DNA from 4 places in the Rhizobium sp. NFACC06-2 genome. Region 1 is predicted to be linked to each of the others. Evidence: riboswitches for the same ligand, from Rfam matches in the RefSeq annotation. Region 1 holds a riboswitch; each other region holds the start of a gene.
The links. A riboswitch is a leader RNA that binds a small molecule or an ion and turns the genes downstream of it on or off. The one in region 1 is predicted to bind cobalamin.
Positions count from the first base shown of each region.

Region 2: another riboswitch for cobalamin. It lies ahead of metE (5-methyltetrahydropteroyltriglutamate--homocysteine S-methyltransferase); the one in region 1 lies ahead of nrdH (glutaredoxin-like protein NrdH).
Region 3: another riboswitch for cobalamin. It lies ahead of F3H58_RS09290 (DUF1636 family protein); the one in region 1 lies ahead of nrdH (glutaredoxin-like protein NrdH).
Region 4: another riboswitch for cobalamin. It lies ahead of bluB (5,6-dimethylbenzimidazole synthase); the one in region 1 lies ahead of nrdH (glutaredoxin-like protein NrdH).

Region 1 covers NZ_FMVA01000008.1:3,788-10,923, forward strand. Annotated here, with positions in the region: gene F3H58_RS14695 (sugar ABC transporter substrate-binding protein) at 130-1,152, shown strand; gene F3H58_RS14700 (ABC transporter permease) at 1,376-2,458, shown strand; gene F3H58_RS14705 (ATP-binding cassette domain-containing protein) at 2,458-3,240, shown strand; gene F3H58_RS14710 (nucleoside triphosphate hydrolase) at 3,237-3,866, shown strand; cobalamin riboswitch at 4,000-4,223, shown strand; gene nrdH (glutaredoxin-like protein NrdH) at 4,478-4,699, shown strand; gene nrdI (class Ib ribonucleoside-diphosphate reductase assembly flavoprotein NrdI) at 4,712-5,110, shown strand; gene nrdE (class 1b ribonucleoside-diphosphate reductase subunit alpha) at 5,122-7,136, shown strand, end outside.
Region 2 covers NZ_FMVA01000009.1:62,048-69,183, forward strand. Annotated here, with positions in the region: gene metE (5-methyltetrahydropteroyltriglutamate--homocysteine S-methyltransferase) at 104-2,452, opposite strand; cobalamin riboswitch at 2,553-2,760, opposite strand; gene F3H58_RS16320 (ATP-binding cassette domain-containing protein) at 2,822-3,604, opposite strand; gene F3H58_RS16325 (sugar ABC transporter permease) at 3,623-4,936, opposite strand; gene xylF (D-xylose ABC transporter substrate-binding protein) at 5,116-6,156, opposite strand; gene F3H58_RS16335 (ROK family transcriptional regulator) at 6,400-7,136, shown strand, end outside.
Region 3 covers NZ_FMVA01000004.1:84,791-91,926, reverse strand. Annotated here, with positions in the region: gene cobN (cobaltochelatase subunit CobN) at 1-1,105, opposite strand, end outside; gene cobW (cobalamin biosynthesis protein CobW) at 1,108-2,145, opposite strand; gene F3H58_RS09290 (DUF1636 family protein) at 2,142-2,567, opposite strand; cobalamin riboswitch at 2,689-2,904, opposite strand; gene cobO (cob(I)yrinic acid a,c-diamide adenosyltransferase) at 3,039-3,656, shown strand; gene F3H58_RS09280 (cobyric acid synthase) at 3,658-5,115, shown strand; gene cbiB (adenosylcobinamide-phosphate synthase CbiB) at 5,102-6,067, opposite strand; gene cobD (threonine-phosphate decarboxylase CobD) at 6,066-7,112, shown strand; gene F3H58_RS09265 (L-fuconate dehydratase) at 7,094-7,136, opposite strand, start outside.
Region 4 covers NZ_FMVA01000007.1:174,053-181,188, reverse strand. Annotated here, with positions in the region: gene F3H58_RS14235 (NAD+ synthase) at 1-1,340, shown strand, start outside; gene F3H58_RS14230 (glyoxalase superfamily protein) at 1,594-1,971, opposite strand; gene F3H58_RS14225 (TolB family protein) at 2,163-2,993, shown strand; cobalamin riboswitch at 3,064-3,246, shown strand; gene bluB (5,6-dimethylbenzimidazole synthase) at 3,342-4,058, shown strand; gene F3H58_RS14215 (DUF2865 domain-containing protein) at 4,250-5,350, opposite strand; gene F3H58_RS14210 (NADP-dependent malic enzyme) at 5,486-7,136, opposite strand, start outside.

The DNA of each region.
Region 1 (7,136 bases):
TCAATCGGATTTATTTATTGACAGACGTTTCCTTTGGTGGTTCCATCTGAGCCAACGGTCGTCGATCTCGGAGGAGACGGGATCGTCGGGTAACCGTCACGGTGCTCAAATATCCATTGGGAGGATCTCATGAAGACCACTGTTTCCGCTCTTCTGGGCGCGCTTGCGCTTGGCGTTTCTTTCGCTTCCGTTGCGTCTGCGGCCGATACTTCGGTTTGCCTCATCACCAAAACCGATACCAATCCCTTTTTCGTCAAGATGAAGGAAGGCGCAACCGCCAAGGCTAAAGAACTTGGCGTGACGCTGAAATCCTATGCCGGCAAGATCGACGGCGATTCCGAAAGCCAGGTAGCCGCCATCGAGACCTGCATCGCCGATGGCGCCAAGGGTATCCTGATCACCGCATCGGACACCAAGGGTATCGTTCCGGCCGTTCAGAAGGCGCGTGATGCCGGTCTTCTGGTCATTGCGCTCGATACGCCGCTTGAACCCGTCGATGCCGCCGATTCCACCTTCGCCACGGACAATCTTCTGGCTGGTGAGCTGATCGGCAAATGGGCTGCCGGCAGCCTCGGCGACAAGGCCAAGGATGCGAAGATCGCCTTCCTCAACCTCACCCCCTCCCAGCCGACGGTGGATGTGCTGCGCAACCAGGGCTTCATGAAGGGCTTTGGCATCGACGTGAAGGACATCAACAAGATCGGCGATGAAAACGATCCGCGTATCGTCGGCCATGATGTCACCAATGGTAACGAAGAAGGCGGCCGCGCGGCGATGGAAAATCTGCTGCAGAAGGACCCGACCATCAACGTCGTGCACACCATCAATGAACCCGCGGCTGCCGGCGCTTATGAGGCGCTGAAAGCGGTTGGCCGTGAAAAGGATGTTCTGATCGTTTCCGTCGATGGCGGTTGCCCGGGCGTCAAGAACGTCGCGGAAGGCGTGATCGGCGCGACCTCGCAGCAATATCCGCTGCTGATGGCGGCGCTTGGCGTCGAAGCCGTCAAGAAGTTTGCCGACACCGGTGAAAAGCCGAAGCCAACCGAAGGCAAGAACTTCGTCGATACCGGCGTGACGCTGGTAACCGACAAGCCGGTCAAGGGCCTCGACTCCATCGATACGAAGGAAGGTCTCAACAAGTGCTGGGGCTGATGCCTCGCCGTTGAAACCCGCGGGGGCATTCGTGCCCCCGCCCTTGGACGAGAATGATTCAGGCACGATCCGGGGGATCGGACAAAGGAACAAACGAGCGTGTTACGCGTCCTGCGGGGATGGCATAGGCCGCTTCACAACACTTTGAAATCTATGCATCATTCTCTTCGGAGATAGACCCGGTGTCAGGGCTGGTGCGATAGAGCGATCGGGAGGAAAATCCATGAGCGATCAGCCGGTGCGGGCTCAGCCGCATAATGAATTTGAAAAAGTGCTTTCTGGAAGCTCGACGCAGGTCGCTGCTTTCGATACGCACGACAAGAGTGTGCTGGAAAAACTGCAGCACTTTCTCCACTCCAGCCCGGCGGCCGTTCCGCTTATTGTTCTGGTGCTGTCGCTGATTGTTTTCGGCCTGCTTCTCGGCGGCAAGTTTTTCTCGGCCTTCACGCTGACCCTTATTCTGCAACAGGTCGCCATCGTCGGTATTGTCGGCGCGGCGCAGTCGCTGGTCATCCTGACGGCGGGCATCGATCTGTCGGTCGGCGCGATCATGGTCCTGTCCTCCGTTGTCATGGGACAGTTCACCTTCCGTTACGGCTTGCCGGCGGAACTTTCCATTCTCTGTGGCCTTGCCGTCGGCGCATTTTGCGGCTTCATCAACGGTATTCTGGTCTCGCGCATGCGCCTGCCGCCCTTCATCGTAACGCTCGGCATGTGGCAGATCGTCTTGGCGACCAACTTCCTCTATTCCGCAAACGAAACGATCCGCGCCCAGGATATCGCCCAGCAGGCGCCGATCCTGCAATTCTTCGGCGCCAATATCCGGGTCGGCGGCGCGGTCTTCACCTATGGCGTCATCGCAATGGTACTGCTCGTCGCCCTGCTCTGGTATGTGCTGAACCGCACCGCCTGGGGTCGCCATCTTTATGCTGTCGGTGACGATCCGGATGCCGCCGAACTTGCCGGTGTCAACGTCAAGCGCATGCTGACCACCGTTTACACGCTGTCGGGTCTCATCTGCGCCTTCGCTGGCTGGGCCTTGATCGGCCGCATCGGCTCGGTTTCGCCGACAGCCGGTCAATTCGCCAATATAGAATCCATTACCGCAGTGGTTATCGGCGGCCTGTCGCTGTTCGGCGGGCGCGGCTCCATCATGGGCATGATCTTCGGCGCCCTGATCGTCGGCGTCTTTTCGCTCGGCCTCAGGCTTATCGGAACAGACCCGCAATGGACCTATCTGTTGATCGGCGTCCTCATCATCATGGCTGTCGCAATCGACCAGTGGATCAGAAAGGTAGCAGGCTGATGGCAAAAGAACCCATTCTCACAGCACGCAATCTCGTCAAGCGCTATGGTCGTGTGACCGCCCTCGATCATGCCGATTTCGACCTCTATCCGGGCGAAATCTTGGCGGTGATCGGTGATAACGGCGCCGGCAAATCCTCTCTCATCAAGGCAATTTCCGGTGCGGTGACACCCGATGAAGGGGAAATCCGGCTGGAAGGCCAGCTCGTCCAGTTCCGCTCGCCGATAGAGGCGCGCAAGGCTGGCATCGAGACGGTCTATCAGAACCTCGCGCTTTCGCCGGCGCTTTCCATAGCCGACAATATGTTTCTCGGCCGGGAAATCCGCAAACCCGGCATTCAGGGCAGCCTCTTCCGGGCCCTTGACCGCCCGGCCATGGAAAAATTCGCCCGGGAGAAACTGTCGGAACTCGGCCTGATGACGATCCAGAACATCAATCAGGCGGTGGAAACCCTCTCCGGCGGCCAGCGTCAGGGTGTGGCCGTGGCGCGTGCGGCGGCCTTCGGTTCCAAGGTCGTCATCCTCGACGAGCCGACGGCAGCACTCGGCGTCAAGGAAAGCCGTCGCGTGCTGGAGCTTATCCTCGATGTGCGTTCACGCGGCCTGCCGATCGTCCTGATCTCGCATAACATGCCGCATGTCTTCGAGGTTGCGGATCGCATCCATATTCACCGGCTAGGCAAGCGCCTGTGCGTCATCAATCCGAAGGACTACTCCATGTCCGACGCCGTCGCCTTCATGACCGGCGCCAAGGAAGCGCCGAAGGAAACGCTTGCCGCATGATGCTGAAGCTTGAAACGATCGCCGAAGACGTTCTTCGGCGGGCAGAAGGTAAATCCCGTTTTATCGTCGCTATTGCCGGTCCCCCTGGGGCCGGCAAATCCACGCTGGCGGATGCCCTTTGTGATGCTTTGCTGGCGCGGGGCGAAACGGCCGCCGTGCTGCCCATGGATGGCTTCCATATGGACAACGGCATTCTTGAAGAACGGGGGCTGCTGTCGCGAAAGGGCGCACCCGAAACCTTCGACGTGCGCGGTTTCCTCGATATCGTCTCCGCCGTCCGCAAGGGCGGGCATGAGGTGCTTGTTCCGGTTTTCGACCGTTCCCGTGAAATCGCGATAGCGTCCGCCCGGGCGATTGCGCCGGAAACACGCTTTATCCTTGCTGAAGGCAATTATCTGCTGCTGGACGAGGCGCCGTGGACAACTCTTTCCAGGAGCTTCGACCTCACCATTTTTGTAGGGCCGTCCGTCGACGTACTTGAGGAGAGGCTGCGGAAAAGATGGCAGGGCTATGGTCTCGACGAGGCTGCGATCCACGCCAAACTTTTCGAAAACGATCTTCCGAACGGAAAAAGGGTGATTGAGAACGCCCGTCCCGCCGATATCCGCATCGATACCTGGGAATAGATTAACGTTTTTCTCTCTTTGAGCGGCGGCGCGCATGTGCCGTTAAGCCTTTGTTGACCATGTGTTGAATCTTTTTGATCCACAGGGTGGGGCTTTTGTGTGTCTATTCATTGACGCGAAAATTTCCTCATATACTATATGTGGTGTTCGAGGTTCTTCCGATTCGCAAGGGTTGGGAGCTAAGACGGGAATTCGGTGCGTAACGCCATCATGGTGGAGCAAGGCCGAAACTGCCCCCGCAACTGTAAGCGGTGAGCATCGTTCCGATTTGGGTCACTGGAGCCGAAAGCTTCGGGAAGGCCGGAATAGATGTTGTGACCCGCAAGTCAGGAGACCTGCCTTGAGCGCAAACGTCCACGGGCGGGGTGTCCGGAGGAAGGTGTATGACGCAAATGATTTGCGTGCGCCCTTTTCTGCCCCCTCCAGAACAAGCTTCGGGGTGAAGTCATGCCAGTGCATTTGTTTGAGTTGCTGCGCTCGTCGGCGTAGAGAGCGATTTTACGCGGCTAAAGCCGCGCACGCCCACCTTAATGACAGATCCATCGCCGCCGATTGCGATTGCAATCGGCAATGTTGAGCCGTGTCCGAAACCGGCTTCTAGAGAGGAAATTATGACCGTCACCGTTTACAGCAAGCCCGCCTGCGTCCAGTGCACCGCGACCTATCGCGCTCTCGACCGCATCGGCGTCCCCTATGAGATTGTCGATATTTCCGAAGATGCGGATGCGCTCGATCACGTGCGTGGCCTCGGCTACATGCAGGTTCCCGTCGTTGTTGCCGGCGAACGCCATTGGGCGGGTTTCCGGCCGGATATGATCGGCTCGATCAGTTGAGGCGGCAAGGCGATGGGCCTGATCGTCTATTATTCCAGCCGCTCTGAAAACACCCATCGTTTCCTTCTGAAACTGGGACGGCGTCTGTTTCGCCTGCCGCTCGGCGCGGAGGACGACGTACCGCATGTGTCTGAGCCCTATGTGCTGGTCACCCCCACCTACGGGGGCGGCGGCACGAAAGGGGCCGTCCCGAAACCGGTCATCCGGTTCTTGAACGAGCCCTCCAACCGAAATCTCATTCGCGGCGTCATCGCGGCGGGAAACACGAATTTTGGCGCAGCTTTCGCATCCGCCGGAGATATCGTCTCGCGCAAATGCGCCGTGCCGTTTCTCTATCGCTTCGAGCTTCTCGGCACGGAGGAAGATGTCGCCAACGTCAAACATGGATTGGAACGATTTTGGACACGCTGACCTCGAGCGCCATGCGCAAGGACGCCAAACAGCCGCTAGCCGCAACCCAGAAACCGCTCGATGCGGCTATGGATTACCACGCGCTGAACGCGATGCTGAACCTCTATGACGAGAACGGAAAGATCCAGCTCGACAAGGATCGCCTGGCCGCCCGGCAATATTTCCTCCAGCACGTCAACCAGAACACCGTCTTTTTCCATAACCTTAGGGAGAAGCTCGATTATCTGGTAACGGAGGGATATTACGAGCAGGAAGTGCTGGACCAGTACTCCTTCAATTTCGTCCGTGACCTCTACGATGAGGCCTACGCCCGGAAATTCCGCTTTCCGACCTTTCTCGGCGCCTTCAAATATTACACGTCCTATACGCTGAAGACCTTCGACGGAAAACGTTATCTCGAGCGTTACGAGGACCGTGTCTGCATGGTGGCGCTGGCTCTCGCGCGTGGTGACGAACAGTTGGCCCGCGACCTGATGGACGAGATCATTTCAGGTCGCTTCCAGCCGGCAACGCCGACATTCCTAAACGCCGGCAAGAAGAGCCGCGGTGAGCTGGTTTCATGTTTTCTGCTGCGTGTGGAAGACAATATGGAAAGCATCGGCCGCTCCATCAATTCGGCGCTGCAGCTTTCCAAGCGCGGCGGCGGCGTGGCGCTGTCCTTGACCAATATTCGCGAATTTGGAGCGCCGATCAAACAGATCGAAAACCAGTCTTCCGGCGTTATTCCCGTCATGAAACTGCTGGAAGACAGTTTTTCCTACGCCAACCAGCTTGGTGCGCGTCAGGGTGCCGGCGCGGTCTATCTGCATGCTCACCATCCGGATATCATGCGCTTCCTCGATACCAAGCGCGAAAATGCCGACGAAAAAATCCGCATCAAGACCCTGTCGCTCGGCGTGGTGATCCCCGACATCACCTTCAAACTCGCCCGCAACAACGAGGATATGTATCTGTTTTCGCCCTATGATGTGGAGCGGGTCTATGGCGTGCCGTTGACCGAGATTTCGGTCACCGAAAAATATCATGAAATGGTTGCCGATAGCCGCATCCGCAAGAAGAAGATCAAGGCGCGCGAATTCTTCCAGGTGATCGCCGAAATCCAGTTCGAGAGCGGTTATCCCTACATCATGTTCGAGGACACGGTGAACCGCGCAAATCCGATCGCCGGCCGCATCAGCATGAGCAATCTCTGCTCGGAAATCCTGCAGGTTAGCGAGGCAAGCGAGTTCAATGCCGATCTTTCCTACAGCCATATGGGCAAGGATATTTCCTGCAATCTCGGCTCGCTCAACATTGCATCAGCAATGGATTCGGCGGATTTCGGCAAGACGATCGAGACCTCCATCCGGGCGCTGACGGCAGTGTCGGACATGAGCCACATCTCCTCCGTTCCTTCGGTGGAAAAGGGTAATGATGCCAGCCACGCCATCGGGCTAGGCCAGATGAACCTGCACGGTTATCTGGCGCGCGAGCGCATCTTCTACGGTTCTGAAGAAGGTGTCGATTTCACCAATATCTATTTCTACACCGTGACCTACCACGCCATCCGCGCCAGCAACCGGTTGGCGGTGGAAAGGCGCCAGAGCTTCAAGGGCTTTGAGAACTCCAAATATGCCTCGGGCGACTATTTCGACAAATATACCGACCGGGAATGGTTGCCTGCGACTGAAAAGGTCCGTGAGCTGTTCGAAAAAGCCGGTATCGCCATTCCAACGCAGGAAGACTGGAAGGCTTTGAAGCAGGACGTGATGGCATCGGGCCTCTATAACCAGAACCTTCAGGCCGTACCGCCGACGGGCTCGATCTCCTATATCAACCACTCCACTTCCTCCATTCATCCAATCGTCTCGAAGATCGAAATCCGCAAAGAGGGCAAGATCGGCCGCGTTTATTACCCGGCTTCTTATCTCTCGAATGATAATCTCGAATATTATCAGGATGCCTATGAGATCGGCCCGGAAAAGATCATCGATACCTATGCGGCCGCGACCCAGCATGTCGATCAGGGCCTGTCGCTGACGCTGTT
Region 2 (7,136 bases), on a different contig from region 1:
CGGCTGGCTCCATCCTCCCGGAGAGGCATTCATATGCCCTCCCCCACATTTTTCAGGCGTAAGCCATGATGGAGGCCCGGTTCTCGCCGGGCCTCCATTCATATCAAAGCACCGCGCGGCGAAGCTCGGCAGCGGCGGCGACCATGTTGACCAGGGCGGGCCTCACCTCTTCCCATTTACGCGTCTTCAAGCCGCAATCCGGATTGATCCAGAGCTGCCGGTCGTCAAGCCGCTCTCGCGCCAGCGCCAGAAGATCGACCATTTCTCCAACCGCCGGCACGCGCGGCGAGTGGATGTCATAAACGCCGGGACCGATCTGGTTCGGGTATTTGTAGCTCCGAAACGCATCCAGCAATTCCATCTTCGAACGCGAGGTCTCGATGGAGATCACGTCGGCGTCCATGGCAGCAATGGCATCGATAATCTGGTTGAATTCGGAATAGCACATATGGGTGTGAACCTGAGTGCGGTCGCGCACGCCGCTGGAGCAAATGCGGAAGCATTCCACCGCCCAGCCGAGATAATCCTGCCAGTCCCGGTGCCGAAGCGGCAGTCCTTCACGAAGAGCCGCCTCATCGATCTGGATCATCTGCGCGCCGGCTGCTTCGAGATCATTGACCTCATCGCGGATGGCGAGCGCGATCTGGCGGCATGTCAGGCTTCTGGCGATATCGTCGCGCACGAAAGACCAGTTGAGGATCGTCACCGGCCCGGTCAGCATGCCCTTGACGGGTTTGTCGGTGAGCGACTGCGAATATTCCCACCAGCGAACCGTCATCGCTTTCGGACGCGACACGTCGCCGAAAATGATGGGCGGGCGCACATAACGCGAACCGTAACTCTGCACCCATGCATGTTGAGTGAAGGCGAAGCCGGAAAGCTGCTCGCCAAAATATTGCACCATGTCATTGCGCTCGAACTCGCCGTGCACGAGAACGTCGAGACCGATTTCCTCCTGCCAGCGAATGGTCGCTTCGGTTTCCTTCTGCAGGAATTTTTCATATTGCGCATCCGTCAGAGCGCCCTTGGAATGTGCCGATCTGGCCTTGCGCACCTCCGGCGTCTGCGGGAAGGAGCCAATGGTCGTCGTCGGGAAAAGCGGCAACGCAATGGCCTGCGACTGCACTTTCTGCCGCTCGGCAAACGGGCTCGCCCGCTTCCTGTCGGCCTCGCCAATCGTCGCAATACGCTTCTGCACGGCGGCGTCCGTTACCTTCGGCGAGGATGCACGCGCGGCAACGGCCTTCGAGGCAGCCTCCAGTTCCGCCGCGATAGCAGCCTTGCCCTTACCGAGAGCCTTGCCAAGCGTGGCAAGTTCGCCGAGCTTCTGGGTGGCGAAGGAAAGCCAGCTTTTGAGATCGGCATCGAGGCCGGTTTCCAGTTCGAGATCGACCGGAACATGCAGCAGCGAGCAGGACGGCGCGATCTGAAACGCCGCCGCACCGCGTACCGCGATGGCGGATTCCAATCGGGTAATGATTGCAGCGAGATCAGCGCGCCAGATGTTGCGGCCGTCGATGATACCCAGCGACAGGACGTGATTTTCCGGCAACGCATTTAACGCCGTCTCCAGCGCATCGGGCGCCCGCACCAGATCGATATGAAGGCCCGCGACCGGAAGCGACGCGACGGCTTCGAGATTGTCCTCAAGCCCACCGAAATAGGTGGCGAGCAGGATTTTCAGATCCGGCGCGGCCTTCGACAAAGCCCGATAGGCCACAGCCAGCGCGTGACGCTCCCCCTCGGAAAGATCGAGCACGGCGACCGGCTCGTCGATCTGCACCCAGTCCGCACCGGCCGCGCGCAGGCGACGCAGCAGCTCTTCATAGACGGGCAGCAGCCTCGCCAGCAGATCGAGCGGCTTGAAGGCTGCCTCGCGCGACTTGGCAAGCTTCAGGAACGTGACCGGGCCGAGAATGACCGGACGCGTATGGATGCCGAGCGCCTTCGCCTCAAGGAAGTGGTCGACCGGCTTTTGCGAGGTGAGCACGAAGTGCTGATCCTCTGAAACCTCCGGCACCATATAGTGATAGTTGGTGTCGAACCATTTGGTCATTTCCAGCGCCGGAACGCCCTGACCATGATGCGAGTGTCCTTCATGCCCATGGCCGCAGCCTGCATGCCCTTCGCTCTGGCTGCCGCGCGCCATGGCGAAATAGGTGGAGAGGGAAACATCTCCACCCGCCCGTCCATAGAGGGATGGAATGGCGCCCACCATCACGGCTGTATCTAGGACATGATCGTAAAGGGAGAAATCGTTGGACGGGATATGGGTAATCCCCTTCTCAAGCTGAAGCGCCCAGTTTTCGGCGCGCAGCCTAGCTGCGGTTTCGAGCAGTTCCGTCTCGGAAATCTTGCCGGACCAGAAGCCTTCAAGCGCGAACTTCAGTTCACGATGGCGTCCGATCCTCGGAAAACCGAGCGATGCGACTGGAATGGTCTTGTCTGGCATTGTCATACCCCATTTGGTTGTGGGGGCATGGGTAAAGCGGACGCGTGCAGGCCCGGCCTTTGCCGGACCATTGCAGCAACCACTGGGACACCCCGCCCGTGGACGTTATTTTGTCCTGGCAGGTCTCCTGGCTTACGGGTCGTCGCCTTTGTCCGTCTTCCCGGGGTTTACCCCAGTGACGTGTTGGACAAAGGCTCGCCGCTTACAGTTGCGGGGGCAGCTCCGGTCTTGCCGATCGTCGGCGCACCGGATTCCCTCTTAGCTCCGGGATCGAACGAGCCCGGAGAACCATGACACCCGCATTTCTCACCACGGGCGTCACGATGTCAATAGACATAAAGAAATCTTTATATCTTTATTTCACTGAGCTCAGAGCGCCACCGCACCCGGCCCCGGCACCGCACCGGCCGGCACCTTGCCCAGAATGATCATGCCAAGCACCTCGTCCTTGGTGACATCCTGCGTGCGGGCATGGCCCACCACCTTGCCGTTCTTCATCACGAAGACCCGGTCGGCCAGATCGAAGACATCGTGAATATCGTGGCTGATGAGGAAGATGCCGATGCCCTGCCGTTTCAACTCCTTGACGAGATCGCCCACCTGCGCCGTTTCCTGCGGGCCGAGTGCGGCGGTCGGCTCGTCCATGATGAGGATGCGGGCATCGAACAGAATGGCGCGGGCAATGGCGACGGACTGCCGCTGGCCGCCGGACAATGCCTTCACCGGCTCCTTGAACCGCCGGAAGTTGGGGTTGAGACGCCCCATGACTTCGCGAGCGGAAGCTTCCATGGCGACATCGTCAAGCGTGCCCCATTTCGTCTTCAGCTCGCGGCCGAGATAAAGGTTGGCCGCCGCATCGACATTATCGGCCACGGCCAGTGTCTGGTAGATGGTCTCGATGCCATATTTCTTGGCATCGCGTGGATTGCGGATATCGGCGTCCTCGCCATTGATGAGAATATCGCCGCCATCGCGCCGATAGGCGCCGGAGAGGATTTTGATCAGCGTCGATTTGCCCGCACCATTGTGGCCGAGAAGGGCAACCACCTCACCGGGGAAAAGATCGACAGAGGCGTTTTCCACTGCATGGATGCCGCCGAAGGAAATGGAAATATTGCGCATTTCCACGAGGGGCGTGACTTGGTCCGTCATAGGAGTTCTCCTCGGTTCTTACTTGGCGCGGGCGCGGTAGATGGTGTCGAGCCAGACGGCGACGACCAGGACCACACCGACGACGATGCGCTGGAAGGGCGTATCGATGCCCACCAGCACCATGCCGGATTGCAGCGACTGCATGACGAGCGCGCCGAGCATCGCGCCCGCTATGGTTCCGACACCGCCGGCAAGCGAGGTGCCGCCGATGACGGCCGCCGCGATGGTATAAAGCTCGTCCAGCTCGCCCTGGGCATTGGTTGCCGCGTTGAGGCGGGCGGTGGAGATGGCGGCGGCGATGGCGCACAGAACGCCCATCAGCGTGAAGATCTTCACCGTCACCCAGCGGGTCTTGATGCCGGCGAGTTCGGCCGCTTCCGGATTGCCGCCGATGGCGAAGACGTAACGTCCGAAACGCAGCCGTGTGGCGATGAAGGTCATGACCGCACCCACGGCAAGCGCCATCAGCACCGGAATGGCGATGCCGTGCGAAATGAACAGACCGCCTTCAGGCCAGGCGATGCCATTGGCGTCGGCATAGTTGCGGGCGATGTTGACCGGCCATGGATAGCTGTTGACCACCGCCACGAAACCGATGACGACAAGGCAACCCAGCGCGGCCAGAAAATATTCCGCCCAGACGGGCCGCAACGGAAAGCCGAAACGGCGGCGCTGATGGCGGGAGTTCAGGATGGCCGCAATGATGGCGACGCAGGCGATGACAGCGGCGATCCAGCTCCATGTCGCGCCGATCGAGCCGCTGGTGCCTCCGCCCATCAGGCGGAAGGTGGAATCCATCGGCGCCACGGTGCGGCCGCTGGTGATGAACCAGGTGCCGCCGCGCCAGACAAGCAGGCCGCCGAGCGTGACGATGAAGGACGGCACGTTGAGGAAGGCGATGATGGAGCCCTGCAGCATGCCGATGGCGCCCCCGACGAGAATGCCGACCATAAGCGTGACGATCCATGTCGCCCAATGTTCGAAGCCGAGGATCTGCGGCAGGATTTCCGCCTGCATGACGCCCATGATCATGCCGGAAAAACCGAGGATCGACCCGACCGAAAGGTCGATGTTGCGGGTGACGATGACGAGCACCATGCCGGTTGCCATGACAGCCACGGAGGCGGTCTGCACGGAAAGGTTCCAGAGGTTTCGCGGCGTCAGGAACAGCCCGCCGGACAGGATATGAAATCCGATCCAGATCAGAAGAAGCGCGCCGACCATGCCGAGCAGTCTGGTATCCAGCTCCGTGGCGTTGATGAAGCGCGTTATCGAGCCTGTTTTTTCCGTCTTTTGCGACGCTGTAGTATTGGACTGGGTCATATCGGCCATGAACTGCCGGTGCTCCTCACATCTTAGAGCGTTTTCGCTTTTCGCTGAATCGCGAAAACGCTCCAAATCTTTGTCTGGCGCATTTCCGGAGGGAAAACCGGGCTCGACTTTTCCTGGAAATACTCTAAAGGCGCCGCGCCATGAACCATGGCGCAGCGCCCGAACCGGGACCTATTCGATCAATCGCAGGCTTTGACCGTTTTAGCCTTCACGCCCTGGCAGGCCGTTTCCTTCTTGATCCAGCCGGCGTCGATGACGACGTTCAGATTGTCCTTCGTGATGGCGATAGGCTTGAGGAAGACCGACTGCATCTTCACTTTTTTCGGACCGCCTTCAAAGGTGGAGACACCCTTGATCTCGGTCATCTTCTTGCCGCCGGCCAGTTCCAGCGCAATGCCAGCCGCTTCCTTGCCAAGTTCACGGCTGTCCTTCCAGACCGACACCGTCTGCGTGCCGAGCGCGACGCGGTTGAGCGCGGCGAAATCGGCATCCTGACCGGAAACGGGAACCGAACCTGCCATGCCCTGCGCGGCGAGAGCGGCGATTGCACCGCCGGCCGTGCCGTCATTCGAGGCGACGACCGCATCGACCTTGTTGTTATTCTTGGTCAGGAACTGTTCCATGTTCTTCTGGGCATTTTCCGGCTTCCAGCCATCGGTATAGGCTTCGCCGACATTCTTGATCTTGCCGCCGTCAATGGCCGCCTTCAGCACTTCCTGCTGACCGGCGAACAGGAAGTCCGCATTCGGGTCGGAAGAAGAGCCCTTGATGAAGACGTAATTGCCTTCCGGCTTCACCTTGAAGACTTCGGCAGCCTGCAGACGGCCGACTTCCTTGTTGTCGAAGGTGATGTAGAAGGCGTTCTGGTTTTCGATCAGGCGGTCGTAACCCACGACCGGAATGCCCTCGGCAACGGCCTTTTCAACGGCCGGGCCAATCGCGTCGCTGTCCTGCGCCAGAATGATCAGCGCGTTGGCGCCCTGCGAGATCAGCGATTCCACGTCGGTCAGCTGCTTTGCGGCGGATGACTGCGCATCGGCGGAGATGTATTTCGCGCCGGCCTTGTCGAGCGCTGCCTTGATGGCCGCCTCATCCGTTTTCCAGCGTTCTTCCTGGAAATTCGACCAGGAAACGCCGACGACGAGATCGGCCGCGATAGCCGCGGTATGCAGGGAAACGAGTACGGCTGTACCCGCCAAAAGCTTGGCAAAAGAATTCATGATGTCCTCCCGGTAAGGGCGAAGCCCCGCACCTCCATGCAGGAAAAACGCCCGGAAAAAGCTGCCGGTCTCTGTGGTTCCACAATTTTCTCGACAGTCGAGAAAATTAATGTCAGAGATTCCCCATGCTGTCAACAACGGCTGCGGGCAGCATCCGGGTGCCTTGATCTTCGCTCTGGCATGCGCCATCAGAGTGGATCAGCACGACAGGAAAAAGGCCGTTCAGGGAGCATGCCCCAGCCCATGTCCGCCATTGCAAGTACGGAACTGGTGCGCCAGAAAAACAGCCTGTCGGTTATGGCGGCGCTGCGCCTGCACGGCAGCCTTTCCCATACCGACATGTCGTCCTTCACCGGCCTTGCCTCCGCAACCGTCTCCGCCATCACCACCGAGCTTGAGCGGGCCGGGCTCATTCTGCGGAAAGAGCAGCTCGCCACCGCCGGCCGTGGCCGGCCGCGCATTCTCTTCGGCCCGCGCGGCGCTTTCTGTCATGTCGCCATCGTCATCATCTCATCCGACAGCGTGCAATATTCGCTGGTCGATTATGCCGGCAAGCTGGTGGACCGCTTCACCGAACAGAGGATTGCGGCTGAAAAAGGCACATTCGGCGGCGTGATCCTCGCTGGCCTCGCAAGACTTGCCGATCGCTCGCGCATCGACCGTCACGACATCCTTCAGGTCTCGATCAGCAGCAAGGGGCTGGTGGATGCGGCCACGGCAACGCTTGTCTGGTCGCCGGTTCTCGGTGACGAAAGGATCGATTTCCAGCGGCTCGTTTCCTGGGACGGCCGCATTCGCGTGACGCTGAACAACGAGACGCTGCTGGCCGCAAAAGCCATCTGGATGCGGGAGCAGGCACGGGAAAACTCAGCGCCGGAAGCCCTCGTCACCCTGTCGCTCGGCCACAGCATCGGCCTTGGCATCGCCCGCTCGACGGGCGGCGCAATCGAGGTCAGCGCTCCCAATTTCGGCCACATGCT
Region 3 (7,136 bases), on a different contig from region 1:
TCCTCAGCCGCAGGAAAGCGGCGATGCGATTTGCCACCTGCTCAACGCGATCAGCCTCGGGTACATTGAGCAAACTCGCGCCGCCATCCACGCGCGCCTGTTTGAAAGAAATCGCACCGGCGAGAATCCGGCCATCCAGTTCCGGCAGGACGACATGCATGGCAAGATCGGAGGGATTGAGACCCCGCGCATTTTCCGCCCATCCGTCGCGCCGCGTCGTCGCCATCACCACCTGAAACACCGGCACGCCGAGACGGTCGAACAACGTTGCACCGTTTTCATCCGTCTGGCTGGCGAAGGCGGTGGCGGCAATGATGGCGGCGGGCCTCAGATCGGGCAGCACCGTTTTGAGGAAACGAATCGCCTCCCCATCCTTCAGACCACTGACAAAAATCGGCAGGGGTGCAAAACCGCGCTGCGAGAGCGCCTCGAAAAGCGCATCCACCGGTGCAGCATCTGCCGCCAGCAGCATGGAACGGTAAAACAGAATGGGCAGAACGGGCGCACCGCCGGGAAAACCCGCGCAAGCTTCCGCCCTATCCACAACGCCCCTGCCGGGCCGGTAGAAACCGGCTTTCGGCAGCGGCTCGGCTTCGATATCCGGCCATGGCTCGCCTCTTGCAAGAGCGGCGAGACCAAAAGCAAGCCGGTCCATATTCTCCTGCCCGCCCTCGCGGAAGAAGGAGAGGACCGAGGCCAAAATCCGCCGATCGACGGTCGAGGCCGCTTCGAGTTTCTCGTCCCTTTCGCTGCACTCACCCGGCAAAAGCAGAAGCTTGATGCCGCGCCTGCGCGCAAGAATGGAAAGCTGATCGACACCGTAACGCCAGCGTTCCGCACCGCCGAGAATCCGGATAAGAATAACCCTGGCATGTTCCGCCGTCTTTTCGATCCAGAGATCGACCGACATGGGATGTCGAAGCTCGGAGAGGTTGGCGGCTGACAGGGAGGGGAGCGCACCCTCTGTTCGCCGCCAGGCCTGTTCCAAGCCGGCCAGGTCGCTTGCCGAAAAAGACAGTACCGCCACATCAGACCGGGGCTGGTTGAGATCAACCGGCTCGATCAGGTCGTCCAGAGACGAGGATGTGGTGGCGAGAATGTGCATCGTCAGGCGGCCAGCATCTGTTCGATCTTTTCGCGGTTGATGCCCTTTTCGCCGATGACGACGAGGCGGCTGCGGCGTTCCTCACCCGCGGCCCAGGGTCGGTCGTAATAATGGTTGACGCGGCTGCCGACAGCCTGCACCTGCAGACGCATCGGCTTTGCGGAAACCTCGATGAAGCCCTTGATGCGCAGGACATTTTCCGCAGCCGCCGTCTCGGCGATACGGGCCGCCAGCGCTTCCGGGTCGGTCACGGCCGGGAGATCGATGACGAAGCTGTCGAAATCGTCATGCTCGTGGTCGAGTTCGCCATCATGGTGGGTACGGCGGTTTTCGATATCCTCTTCCACCGCAAGGCCAAGACCGATCAGCACGGCGGGGTCGATGGCGCCATTGGAGGCCACGACGATCTTTGCCGCCTTCGGCAGATGTTCGAGAACATGCTCCTTGGCCTTGTTGAGGCCGGCATCGTCAAGAAGATCGGCCTTGGTCAGCACGATAAGATCGGCGCAGGCGACCTGATCCTCGAAAACCTCTTCGACCGGATCATCGTGATCGAGCGCCTCGTCATTGGCCCGCTGGGCGGCGAGCGCTTCCATGTCGTGCGCCACCTGCCCTTCGGCAAGGGCGGCGCCATCCACCACGGCGACGACGGCATCCACCGTCACGCGGCTCTTGATCGCCGGCCACTGGAAGGCCTGCACCAGCGGCTTCGGCAGAGCGAGGCCCGAGGTTTCGATGAGGATATGCTCCACCTTCGGCTGGCGGCTCAGAATCTGTTCGATGGCAGGCTGGAAATCATCCGCCACCGTGCAGCAGATGCAGCCATTGGCCAGTTCGACGATGTTTTCTTCCGGGCAGCTTTCAATACCGCAACCTTTGAGAATCTCGCCATCGATGCCGATATCGCCGAACTCGTTGACGATGATCGCCAACCGCTTGCCGTCCAGCTTTTCGAGAAGGCCGCGCAGTAGCGTGGTTTTGCCAGCCCCCAGAAAGCCGGTGACGATGGTGCAGGGAACGCGGTCCAGAAGGGTACTCATGATCTCTCCTCGGTAAAATCGAATGGGGGAATGCGCGCCACCATGCCGCGCTTTAAGGGTTCGGGGCGGCCGCGCCAGGGCATCAAGCCGTCGTGGGCGGCAGCCAGCAGCCGTGCACCGGTCAGCAAATCTTCCGCGTCACCGGTCGTCAGCCCGCCGAAGACATAGGACCAGCCATTGGCGCTGCGCAGCACGGCGCTAAGCCCGCGCTTGCAATTGGCGAGGCAGTTGACGGAACGAACGGTGACACCCGTTTCCTCCGCCTTTGCGAGGACGGCATCGGCGAGACGCGAACCGGGGCGCGGTTCGGCATTGGGATCGGCTTCATCGCGACAGCTTCTGCAAACGAAGACGGTCACGCCGGACGCCGTTTCGTCCTGCGTGTTTCCGCCTGCACATGAAGATGTCGCTGAAATATCCAAACCGTATCGTTTCCCGCGCCTTGCAAAAAAATCTCGGGGGTGCGGATGTCGAATACGGTATGCGGACAGGCGCAAACCGGATGTTCGATCTAACCGACTGACCGGAGCACCCCGCCCGGCAGACGTTTTTCCTGAAACGGCAGGTCTCCTGGCTCGCGGCTTTACACCCTGACACCGCCTTCCCGAACCCGTTGAGGTGTCCAGTGGCTTTACGGTGCGGGCTTACCGCTTACAGTTGCGGGGGCAGCCACGGAATGACCCGGTAGTCGGGGTTGGAACCGTGTTCCCTCTTAGCTTTTCCCGTTGCCGGGAAAAGACCGTCAGTCCGTTACCCTTAGGCTGAACGGGCGTGGGGGTCAATGCCGGGGCCCTGTGGCCCGCACATTGCCGGGTGCGGCAAATTGGGTATAGTCGCCGCTCCGAATGGCGGGGGCACCGGGTCCCGCGCCGCTGGATGAAAAGGAAAACGCGATGACACGCGATATCAGCGACAGCGAAGCCGAACGTCACCGGCAGAAAATGGTCACCCGCAAGACCGTGCAGGACGCGGAAGTTGCGGAAAAGACCATCGAAAAAGGTCTGCTGATGATCAATACCGGTCCCGGCAAGGGCAAATCCACCGCCGCTTTCGGCCTTGCCCTGCGCATGCTCGGCACCGGGCGGCGGGTAGGCGTCGTTCAATTCATCAAGGGCGCATGGTCGACGGGAGAACAGCAGGCGCTGACTTTGTTCGGCGACAGGGTCGTCTGGCGCACCATGGGCGAAGGGTTCACCTGGGACACGCAGGATTTGAAACGCGACGTCGCAGCGGCGGCAAAGGCCTGGGAAGAAGCCAAAATCCTGATGGCCGACGAGACCATCGGCCTGCTGATCCTCGATGAGCTGAACATCGCACTCCGTTACGATTACCTGCCGCTGGAAGAGGTGGTGGAAACGCTTTCCAGCCGCAGGCCCGATCTGCATGTCATCGTCACCGGCCGCAATGCCAAGCAACCGCTCATCGACGCGGCCGATATGGTGACGGAAATGACCCTCGTGAAACATCACTTCAAGGCGGGCGTAAAGGCGCAGGCAGGGATAGAATTTTGATATGACTGCGCGCGTGCTGATGTTTCAGGGAACTGGCTCGGATGTTGGCAAATCGCTGATGGTGGCCGGCCTTGCCCGCGCCTTCGTCAGGCGCGGCCTGTCCGTCATGCCGTTCAAACCGCAGAACATGTCGAACAATGCGGCGGTCACCGCCGATGGCGGCGAAATTGGCCGCGCGCAGGCGCTGCAGGCACGGGCGGCGGGCGTGCCGCTTTCCGTGCATATGAACCCGGTGCTCCTGAAGCCACAGAGCGAGACCGGCGCCCAGGTGGTGGTGCAGGGCAAGATTGCCGGCAATGCCAGGGCGGCCGACTATCAGAACATGAAGGCCGGGCTGATGCCGCGCGTGCTCGAAAGCTTTAACCGCCTGAAACAACGGGCCGATCTGGTGCTGGTGGAAGGGGCGGGCAGCGCCTCCGAAATCAACCTGCGTACCAATGACATCGCCAATATGGGTTTTGCGAGAGCTGTGGACGCGCCTGTGATACTGATCGGCGATATCGACCGGGGCGGCGTCATCGCCAGCCTCGTCGGCACCAAAGCCGTGCTCGACGCTGAAGACGCGGCGATGATCGAAGGTTTTATCGTCAATCGCTTTCGCGGCGATCCGGCCCTGTTTTTGGACGGCATGCGAATAATTGCGGAAAAAACCGGCTGGGCCTCTATCGGGCTCCTGCCGCATTTTTCCGATGCCGCGAAGCTGCCGGCTGAAGATGCTCTCGGGCTTTCCGGCCCGGCTGAACGGAAACCTGGCGCGAAGATCCGCATCGCCGTACCGATCCTGCCGCATATTTCCAATTTCGACGATCTCGATCCGCTGGACATGGAACCGGATGTCGAACTGATCCGCGTGCGGCCGGGCGAAACCATTCCCGCCGACTGCCGGCTGGTGCTGCTTTGCGGCTCGAAAGCCACCATTGCCGATCTTGCCGTGCTGAAAAATACGGGGCTCGACATCGATATCAAGGCGCATGTGAGACGCGGCGGCCATGTTCTGGGCCTCTGCGGCGGCTACCAGATGCTTGGAAAAACCGTTGCCGATCCCGAAGGCATCGAAGGACCGCCGGCAACAGTCGACGGGCTCGGCCTGCTGGGTGTCGACACTGTTCTGACGGGGGACAAAAGGCTGGTTTCCGTTACAGGGAAAAGTTTCGACGGAATTGATTTATCCGGCTATGAAATGCATGTCGGTGAAACCACGAGCGGAACCGACAGCCTGCCGTTTTCGAAAATTGATGGACATGAAGACGGCGCTGTGTCGCCTGACGGCCGCATCTTCGGCACTTATATTCACGGCCTGTTTTCAGATGACCGCCAACGCGGCGCGTGGCTTGAGCGGCTTGGCGGACAGAACACGGAACTGAACTACGATGCACAGGTGGACGCCGTTCTCGATCGCCTCGCTGCGCATATGGAACAGCACCTCGATCTCGACCGTCTGCTTGCTATAGCGCGATAAGGATCGCCAGAAGTCCCAGCAGGCCGATCAACAACAGGTCGGCAACCCGTGCAAGCCGCAGCGCCGTGCGAATATCGCCGGCAACAAGTGCCGCCCTGCCGCCTTCGCCCATGAAACGCGCCTCGATCATCTGCCCGCCATAGGAGCGCGGCCCTGCGAGCGCAAAGCCGAGAGCGCCGGCCAGCGCCGCCTCCGGCCAGCCGGCATTGGGGGAACGGTGATGATGGGCATCGCGACGTATCGCGGCAATGGCCCCGCCGGGTGATGCACCCTTAACAAAAAACGCGGCAACCACGAAAAGACCGCCGCTCAGCCGTGAGGCCGGCAGATTGACCAGATCGTCCAGCCGGGCGGAGGCCCAGCCGAAAGCCTCATGACGGGGTGAGCGATGGCCGATCATGCTGTCAGCCGTATTGATCGCCTTGTAGGCCGCGCCGCCCGGCAGGCCCAGAAGACCGAACCAGAAGGCGGGAGCGACGATGCCGTCGGAAAAATTCTCGGCCAGACTTTCGATCGCCGCCCGGCAGATCGCCGCCTCGTCCAGCTTTTGCGGATCGCGCCCGACGATCATCGATACCGCCTTGCGGCCGCCTTCCACGCCCTCTCGTTCAAGCGCAGTGGCGACAGCCTCCACATGCTGTTCGAGACTTTTCTGCGCCGGCAGCGAAGCGCCAAGCACGGCAACCAGCAAAAGGCCGGAGGGCAGGAAGAGGAGAATGGATTGCGCTAACCATGCAACAAGCAGCGTCAGCCCGACGAAAACGACGAGCGCCGCCACGCCTGCCCCCTTGCGCTGTGAAAATGACGCGCTCTCCCGGTTCCATTTTTTATCCAGCAGCGCGATAAGCGAACCGATCCAGGTGACGGGATGGCCGATGCGTTTGAACAGCCAGTCCGGATAGCCGGTCAGGCGTTCGATCACGAGCGACAGGAAAGCGAGAGCAAAGAACATGGGCGAGACAGTACCAGAAAAGGCGAAAGCTGCGATCCGTCACGGCGGCAATCTCGGCAGGGCGCGTCTGCTGTTTCCTGAAGCGCCGGAACCATGGATCGACCTTTCGACCGGGATCAATCCGCACTCCTATCCGCATTCGCCGATCCCCGCTAGCGCATTCGCCCGCCTGCCGGAACCGGACGCCGCCGAAGAATTGAAACATCTGGCCGCAACCCATTTCGGTGCGCCCTCCGCCCGGCATGTGGCGCTTTCCCCCGGCACCCAGATGCTGATGCCATTGCTGGCCCAGATCGCTATCGCCCGCGGGGCCAAGAGCGGCGCAGTACTTTCACCAGCCTACGCGGAACATGCCCGGACCGCACGCATGGCCGGGCTGGCTGTGACCGAGGTGGAAAACATTGATGCGATGTCGGCTCACGACTATGCCGTGGTGGTCAATCCCAATAATCCCGATGGCCGCATCACGGATCGCGCCGCATTGTTGTCGCTGGCCGAAGCCATGCGCCGCAAGGGCGGACTGCTCGTCGTGGACGAAGCCTTCACCGAAACAGGAGGTGCCGAAAGCCTAGCAGATGCCGCCGGTCAGGATGCGCTGGTGGTCCTGCGCTCCTTCGGCAAATTTTACGGCATGGCGGGCGTTCGGCTGGGTTTCGCGATTGCGCAGCCCGATATCGCTACTGAGCTGGAGGCGAAGCTTGGACCCTGGGCGGTCTCCGGCCCGGCGCTGCATATCGCGACGCAGGCTCTGGCGGACGGGGAATGGCAATCATCCATGCGTCTGCACCTTGCCGAAGACGCCCGGCGCATGAACGCCATGCTGGAGAAAGCGGGGCTGGCAATTGCCGGCGGCACCTCGCTGTTTACTCTGGTGCGGGATCCCCGCACCGCAGACCTGTCCAGCCATCTGGGCCGACACGGCATTCTGGTCCGCATTTTTGATGAAAGGCCGAACGACATGCGTTTCGGCCTTCCCGGTAGCGAGACGGAGTGGCGGCGGCTCAAGGAGGCGCTGTCATCCTTTGACTATTCCTCGAAGGTGTAGGTCTCAATCGACTCCGGCTTCATT
Region 4 (7,136 bases), on a different contig from region 1:
TCATCGCGCTGCGTGACAAGATCGACCTGCCCAATTACGGCGAATTCGACGAAAAACGCGTTTTCGCCGAAGGATCGATTTCCGGTCCCTATAATTTCCGTGGGGTCAGGATCGGTATTCCGATCTGCGAGGAAATCTGGAACGACATGGGCGTGTGCGAGACGCTCGCCGAAAGCGGGGCGGAAATCCTGCTGGTGCCGAACGGTTCGCCCTATTATCGCGGCAAGCTGGATGTGCGCCATCAAGTGGCGTTGCGGCAGGTTATCGAAAGCGGCCTGCCTCTCGTTTTCGCCAACCAGCTGGGCGGGCAGGATGAGCTGGTGTTCGACGGCGCGAGCTTCGGCTTCAATGCCGATAAGACGCTCGCTTTCCAGATGAGCCAGTTCGAGGCCACGCTTGCCGTCACCGACTGGAAACGTACCGCGGACGGCTGGCATTGCGACAGCGGGCCATTCTCGAAGATTCCCGAAGGCGAGGAGGCGGATTACCGCGCCTGCATGCTGGGCTTCCGCGATTACGTCAACAAGAACGGCTTCAAGAGCGTGGTTCTCGGCCTTTCCGGCGGCATCGATTCGGCGATCTGTGCCGCCCTTGCCGTCGATGCGCTGGGCGAGGAGCGGGTGCGCTGCATCATGCTGCCTTATCGTTATACTTCGGAAGAATCGCTGAAGGATGCGGCCGATTGCGCGAAAGCGCTGGGCTGCCGTTACGACATCGTGCCGATCGTCGAGCCGGTGGAAGGATTCCTCTCGGCGCTTTCCGATCTCTTCGAGGGCACGGAAGAGGGCATCACCGAGGAAAACCTGCAGAGCCGCACGCGCGGCACCATTTTGATGGCCGTTTCTAACAAGTTCGGCTCAATGGTGGTGACGACGGGCAACAAGTCAGAAATGTCGGTGGGTTACGCCACGCTTTATGGTGACATGAATGGAGGTTTCAATCCCATCAAGGACCTCTACAAGATGCAGGTCTATGCCATTTCCAGCTGGCGCAACGCCCATGTGCCGCCGGGTGCACTCGGCCCTTCCGGCGAGGTGATCCCGGCCAATATCATTTCCAAGGCCCCGTCTGCCGAATTGCGCCCCAACCAGACCGACCAGGATTCGCTGCCGCCCTATCCGGTGCTGGACGATATTCTGGAATGCCTCGTCGAGAAGGAAATGTCGGTCGAGGAAATTCTGGCGCGCGGTCATGATGTGGCGACCGTGCACCGGGTGGAGCATCTGCTTTACCTCGCCGAATACAAACGTCGCCAATCAGCTCCGGGCGTGAAGATCACCAAGAAGAACTTTGGAAGGGATCGGCGTTATCCGATCACCAACCGGTTCCGGGATCGGTGATTGAAGGAAGACGCTGGTAGCGGATGTTTTGCCCGGCGTTGCCGCTCGTTTCTTCTCCCCGCCGGGGAGAAGGTGGCCCGAAGGGTCGGATGAGGGGGCAACGTTGCCGTAACTCACTGCCCTTGCCCCCTCATCCCGCTGCCGCGGACTTCTCCCCGGCGGGGAGAAGAAACACGGGGCATACGCTCGTTCCACAACAAGCCTTCGCGTTTAAGCAAGCGGCGCGGAGAAAACTCCGCGCCGTTCGCTGATCTCAAATAACCTGCCCCACATCGATGCGGTTGCCATCCGGGTCCTCAAACACAAAGGCGCGCAGGCCGTAATCCTTGTCCTGCAGGCCCTTGATGATGCGCAAGCCCTGGCTCTCGCAGAGCGCATGCAGCGCATCGACATCGCTCACCATCATATGCGCCACATTGAAAGGCGCTGCCTTGTGGGTGGGCTGCAATGTCAGGTGCAGTTCGGCATTGCCCTGTTTGAGAATCATGAAGCCGACAGGGTTGCCGTTTTCGAAGGTCTTTTCGAAGCCCAGCACGCCAACGTAAAAATCATGGGCCTTTTCGATGTTTTTGACAGGAAGCATTGCGGCGATCCGGCCGAAGCGGATGCCGTGATCGGCGATGGTATTCATCGCGGAACCTCGGTTTTAGGAGAAACGGCAAGGGTCACGGACGGTGCCGGAGCGCTGGCGTTTTTTCCGGTTTGAATTTGCAGGACGGTGCCTGCCGCCCTAGGATCATAATCGAGGCGATGGTGGATGCAAACGGAATGTCTGCATTGCCGGGCGCTTTGAACGACACACGGACACGCCCGGGAGGCAGAATGCGTAGCTCCATCGAAATCTTCAACATCCGCACCCGGCAGATGCGGGTGGTGTGGCAGACGCCCGCTCTTTTCGAAGCGCCGAACTGGTCGCCGGATGGACAATATCTGCTGTTGAACAGCGATGGGCTGCTTTATAGCCTGTCCCTTTCCGGTGACGCGTCGCCACAAAAGGTCGATACGGGTTTCGCAATCCAGTGCAACAACGATCACGGCATTTCGCCCGACGGTTCGCTTTACGCCATTTCAGACAAGGTGGAATTCGGCAAAAGCGCCATCTATCTTCTGTCCTCGGCGGGCGGCGCGCCGCAGCTGATGACGAAGAACCTGCCCTCCTATTGGCATGGCTGGTCCCCCAACGGGAAAAGCTTTGCCTATTGCGGTATTCGCGATCAGGTTTTCGATATCTATTCCATGGACATAGACAGCGGCGTTGAAACACGCCTTACCCATGGTGATGGCCGCAATGACGGTCCTGACTATTCGCCTGACGGTATGTGGATCTATTTCAATTCCAGCCGCACGGGGCAAATGCAGATCTGGCGGGTGCGGGTGGATGGCTCAGCCGTGGAGCGTATCACCGACAGCCCCTATGGCGACTGGTTTCCGCACCCGTCACCAAAAGGAGACAAGGTGGTGTTCATTTCCTATGATGGCGACGTTTTCGACCATCCGCGCGATCTCGACGTGCGGGTGCGGTTGATGGATATGGATGGCGGCAATGTCGAAACGCTTTTCGAGCTGTTTGGCGGGCAGGGCACGATGAACTCTCCCAACTGGTCACCTGATGGGGATGAGTTCGCTTATGTCAGATATTTCCCGGTGGAATGATGAAGGCAAGGTGCGGCAGGCCACATTGCCGCACCGCCTGCACGACACTTGCGTTCGCACGCTATTTTGCCCATAGCTTCACCCGTCAGGTGCCCGCCTTTGCGGCGGGAGAATCGGGAATCCGGTGAGAGACCGGAACGTGCCCAACGCTGTGAGGCGGATGCCCTTTTTCACATGCCACTGAAGTTATTCGGGAAGGCGAAAGGGGCGGATGAAGCCTAGTCAGAAGACCGGCCTGGCAAAATAGACCGAACCGCGCGGACGGCGGCAGGTTGCTGGAAAGCGAGTCGTCGCTGCAAACCTTCCATGGTTTCGGCACCGGCCCGCCCGCATTGTTAGGGATAAACGATGCCGACCGAACCGCCCGTCACCACGCCACACGACACCAACCCCTTCGATCACGCGCTTTCACCCGCCCGCCCGTTTTCCGCGGACGAGCGCGAGGCGATCTACCGCGCCATCGAGACGCGGCGTGATGTGCGCGACCAGTTCCTGCCAGACCCGCTGCCGGATGATCTCGTCGAGCGCCTCCTGAAAGCGGCGCATGCCGCTCCCTCCGTCGGTTTCATGCAGCCGTGGAACTTCACCCTCGTCACCGACGGCGCCGTGCGCCAGGCGGCATGGGTGGCCTTCAGCCGCGCCAATGAAGAGGCGGCGGCGATGTTTGCGGGTGAAAAGCAGGCGCTTTATCGCAGCCTGAAGCTCGAAGGCATCCGCAAGGCGCCGCTCAGCATCTGCGTCACCTGCGATCCGACACGGGGGGGCAAGGTGGTGCTGGGCCGCACCCATAATCCACGTACGGATGTCTATTCCACCGTCTGCGCCATTCAGAACCTCTGGCTCGCGGCCCGGGCCGAAGGCGTCGGCGTCGGCTGGGTCAGCATTTTCCATGACAGCGATGTCCGGGCCATTCTGGATATTCCTGATCATATCGAGATCGTCGCCTGGCTGTGCCTCGGTCGCGTCGATACGCTTTACACCGAACCGGAACTGGCGGTGAAGGGCTGGCGGCAGCGTGTACCGCTGGAGGAGCTTGTGTTTCGGAACCGCTGGGGTGGGGTGTAGACACGGATGCCTACGAATAGGTCGGGACATTGCCGTGCATTCTTCTCCCCGCCGGGGAGAAGGTGGCCCGAAGGGTCGGATGAGGGGGTAACGGTAGAGATTTGCGGAGAGCTTGCCCCCTCATCCCGCTGCCGCGTACTTCTCCCCGGCGGGGAGAAGAAATACGCCTCGCGCGCTCGCTCACGACGTAGTCACTGCTGCGGCTGGATGCCTTTCAGCGCCGGGTTTTTCAGGTCGATCTTGCCGGTCTGGTCCGGCAGGAATTTGGGGCCGATGACACGCACTTTTGCATCGTTCGGGTCATAGTCGCGCTCAGGAACGGGTTGTTCCGGCGGCTTTGCGGCCTGCTGCTCGGCGGGCTTCGGAGCCTTGTCACCTTGGGGTGATGGAATGGTGGTGATGCTGGAATAGGGCTTTTCGGCTTCCGGCCGGGACGCCTGTTCCTGCTTTTGCATCTGCTCGTGATAGGCGGCCATGTTGCAGGCGCAGCCGGGCGCTTTCGTTGAGGCATTGCGATAGGCGAAGGCGGTCGGCAGGTCCTTGTAGGGTTTGCCGGTCTCGGCGGAAACCATGTCTGCTGTTTCCTGATCCGTCATGGAATGGAAATAAAGTTCCGTCTCGGTTCCCGGGCACATTTTCTGGCACTGTTCGGCCTGGGCGCGGAAATCAAGCGGCGAGGCATTGGAGGCGATCGGGAAGAACGATCCGTCGCAGGTTCTCACGCAGAGGGTACGAAGCCCGCCCTCGGCGGAGGCGTTGGGGTAGGGCGAAAGTCCTACCTGTCCCGGCTCAACGCCGCCCTGCCTGAAGGCATCGGGATAACGGGTCACGTCGGGAGCCTGCGGCGGTTGCGTGTCCGTTTCCGGCATCGTCGTGCAGCCATTGGCATCGAGGGCGGCGAGAATGCGCTCGCGCCTCACGTCGACGTCGTCACTGCGTGCTGCCGCCATGGCGTCGTCGCGATCGCGGATGATCGCGTCACGTTCAGCCTCGGCATCCACCAGCGCATCGCCGATCTCGGCGCAGAGGCCGGCATTGGGATTGCCATAAACGATGACGCTGCCTGATGAGCAGCCATAGCTGCGCATGTCGTTCCTGATCTTGCGGATGACGATGTTCTGGCGGGCGAGCGCATTGGCGTAACGCCGCACCTCGGCCGTGTTGCCGATGACACGCGGCGGCTCGCGCAGCTGTTGATAAAGCATATCGCAGACCTGATCCGCGAAAGCGGCGGCCGGGGTGATGAAAACAAGGGGAAGCAGGAGGCCGATGATGCGGCTGCGCCGGGTCAATTGTGCGATCCGTTCGATGTCCCCGGCCGGTGGCAGGGGTGTTACGCTTCAGGAAATCCGTGTTTCAGGAAGATAACATAAGCTGTTGCCGCAATGCGGCAACAGCATGTTCAAAACTGCGTTAATACGCCTTCATCACACCGAAGGGTGCGAGGCCTGCACCACGGCAAAGGCCGCCATGTTGACGACACCGCGCGAGGTGACGCTGGGCGACAGGATATGGGCGGGCAGGGCCGTGCCGAGCAGGATGGGGCCGACATGCAGGCCTTCCGTCAGCGTGCGGGTGACGCCGAGCGTGATGTTTGCGGCATCGAGGTTCGGGAAGACCAGAAGGTTCGCTTCGCCTGTCAGCACGCTGTTGGGCATGGCGCGCTTGCGCAGCGCTTCCGAAAGGGCCGAGCCGCCCTGCATTTCGCCATCCACTTCCAGTTCCGGTGCGGCTTCCTGCACGATCTTCAGGGCGCGGCGCATCTTGCGGGCGCTTTCGGAATCGCGCGAGCCGAAATTGGAATGGCTGGCGAGCGCGATCTTTGGCGTGATGCCGAAGCGGCGGATTTCCTTGGCCGCGAGGATCGCCATCTCGGCCACTTCCTCTGATGTCGGGTCGTTGTTGACGAAGGTATCGGTGAGGAACAGCGCGCCCTGCTGGGTGATGAGCAGGCTGAGGCCGGCGAAGGAACGCACGCCTTCCTGCTTGCCGATGATCTGGTTGACGTCGCGCAGGTGGCGGTCATAACGGCCTTCGAGGCCGCAGATCAGCGCATCCGCTTCACCGCGCTTCACCGACAGCGCGCCGATGACGGTCGTGTTGGTGCGCACGATGGTACGCGCCGCTTCCGGATTGATGCCGGCGCGGCCAACGAGGGCAAAATAGTCATCCACGTATTCGCGGTAGCGCGGATCGTCTTCCGGGTTGACGACGGCGAAATCCGTATGCGGGCGGATGCGCAGGCCGAAGCGCTTTAGGCGCGTTTCGATGATCTGCGGGCGGCCGATGAGGATCGGGATGCCGGTGCCTTCTTCCAGAAGCACCTGGGCGGCGCGCAGCACGCGTTCGTCTTCGCCTTCGGCAAAGATGATGCGCTTCTTTTCCGCGGCCTTGGCGGCGTTGAAGACAGGCTTCATGATGAAGCCGGAGCGCCAGACGAAGCGGTTCAGCTGGTCGAGATAGGCTTCGAAATCGGTGATCGGCCGGGCGGCGACGCCGCTTGCGGCGGCAGCACGGGCAACGGCAGGCGCAATGCGCAGGATAAGGCGCGGATCGAAGGGCGAGGGGATGAGGTAGTTCGGGCCGAAGACTGGCGTTTCGCCGCTATAGGCCTTTGCGGCCACTTCGGAAACTTCCTCACGCGCGAGTTCGGCGATGGCCTGCACGGCGGCCATCTTCATTTCCTCGTTGATCGTGGTTGCGCCGCAATCCAGCGCGCCGCGGAAGATATAGGGGAAGCAGAGAACGTTGTTCACCTGGTTCGGGAAATCCGAACGGCCGGTGCAGATCATCGCATCCGGACGGGCTGCACGCGCCGCTTCCGGCATGATTTCCGGGTTGGGGTTGGCAAGCGCCAGGATCAGCGGGTTTTCCGCCATGCGCTCCAGCAGTTCCGGCTTCAGCACGCCGGCGGCGGAAAGGCCGAGGAAGACATCCGCGCCGTCGATGGTTTCGGAGAGAACGCGCTTGTCGGTCTTCTGGGCGTAAACTTCCTTCCACTCGTCCATCAGCGTATTGCGGCCATCGTAAACGAGGCCTTCAATGTCGTGGACCCAGATGTTTTCTTTCTTCGCGCCC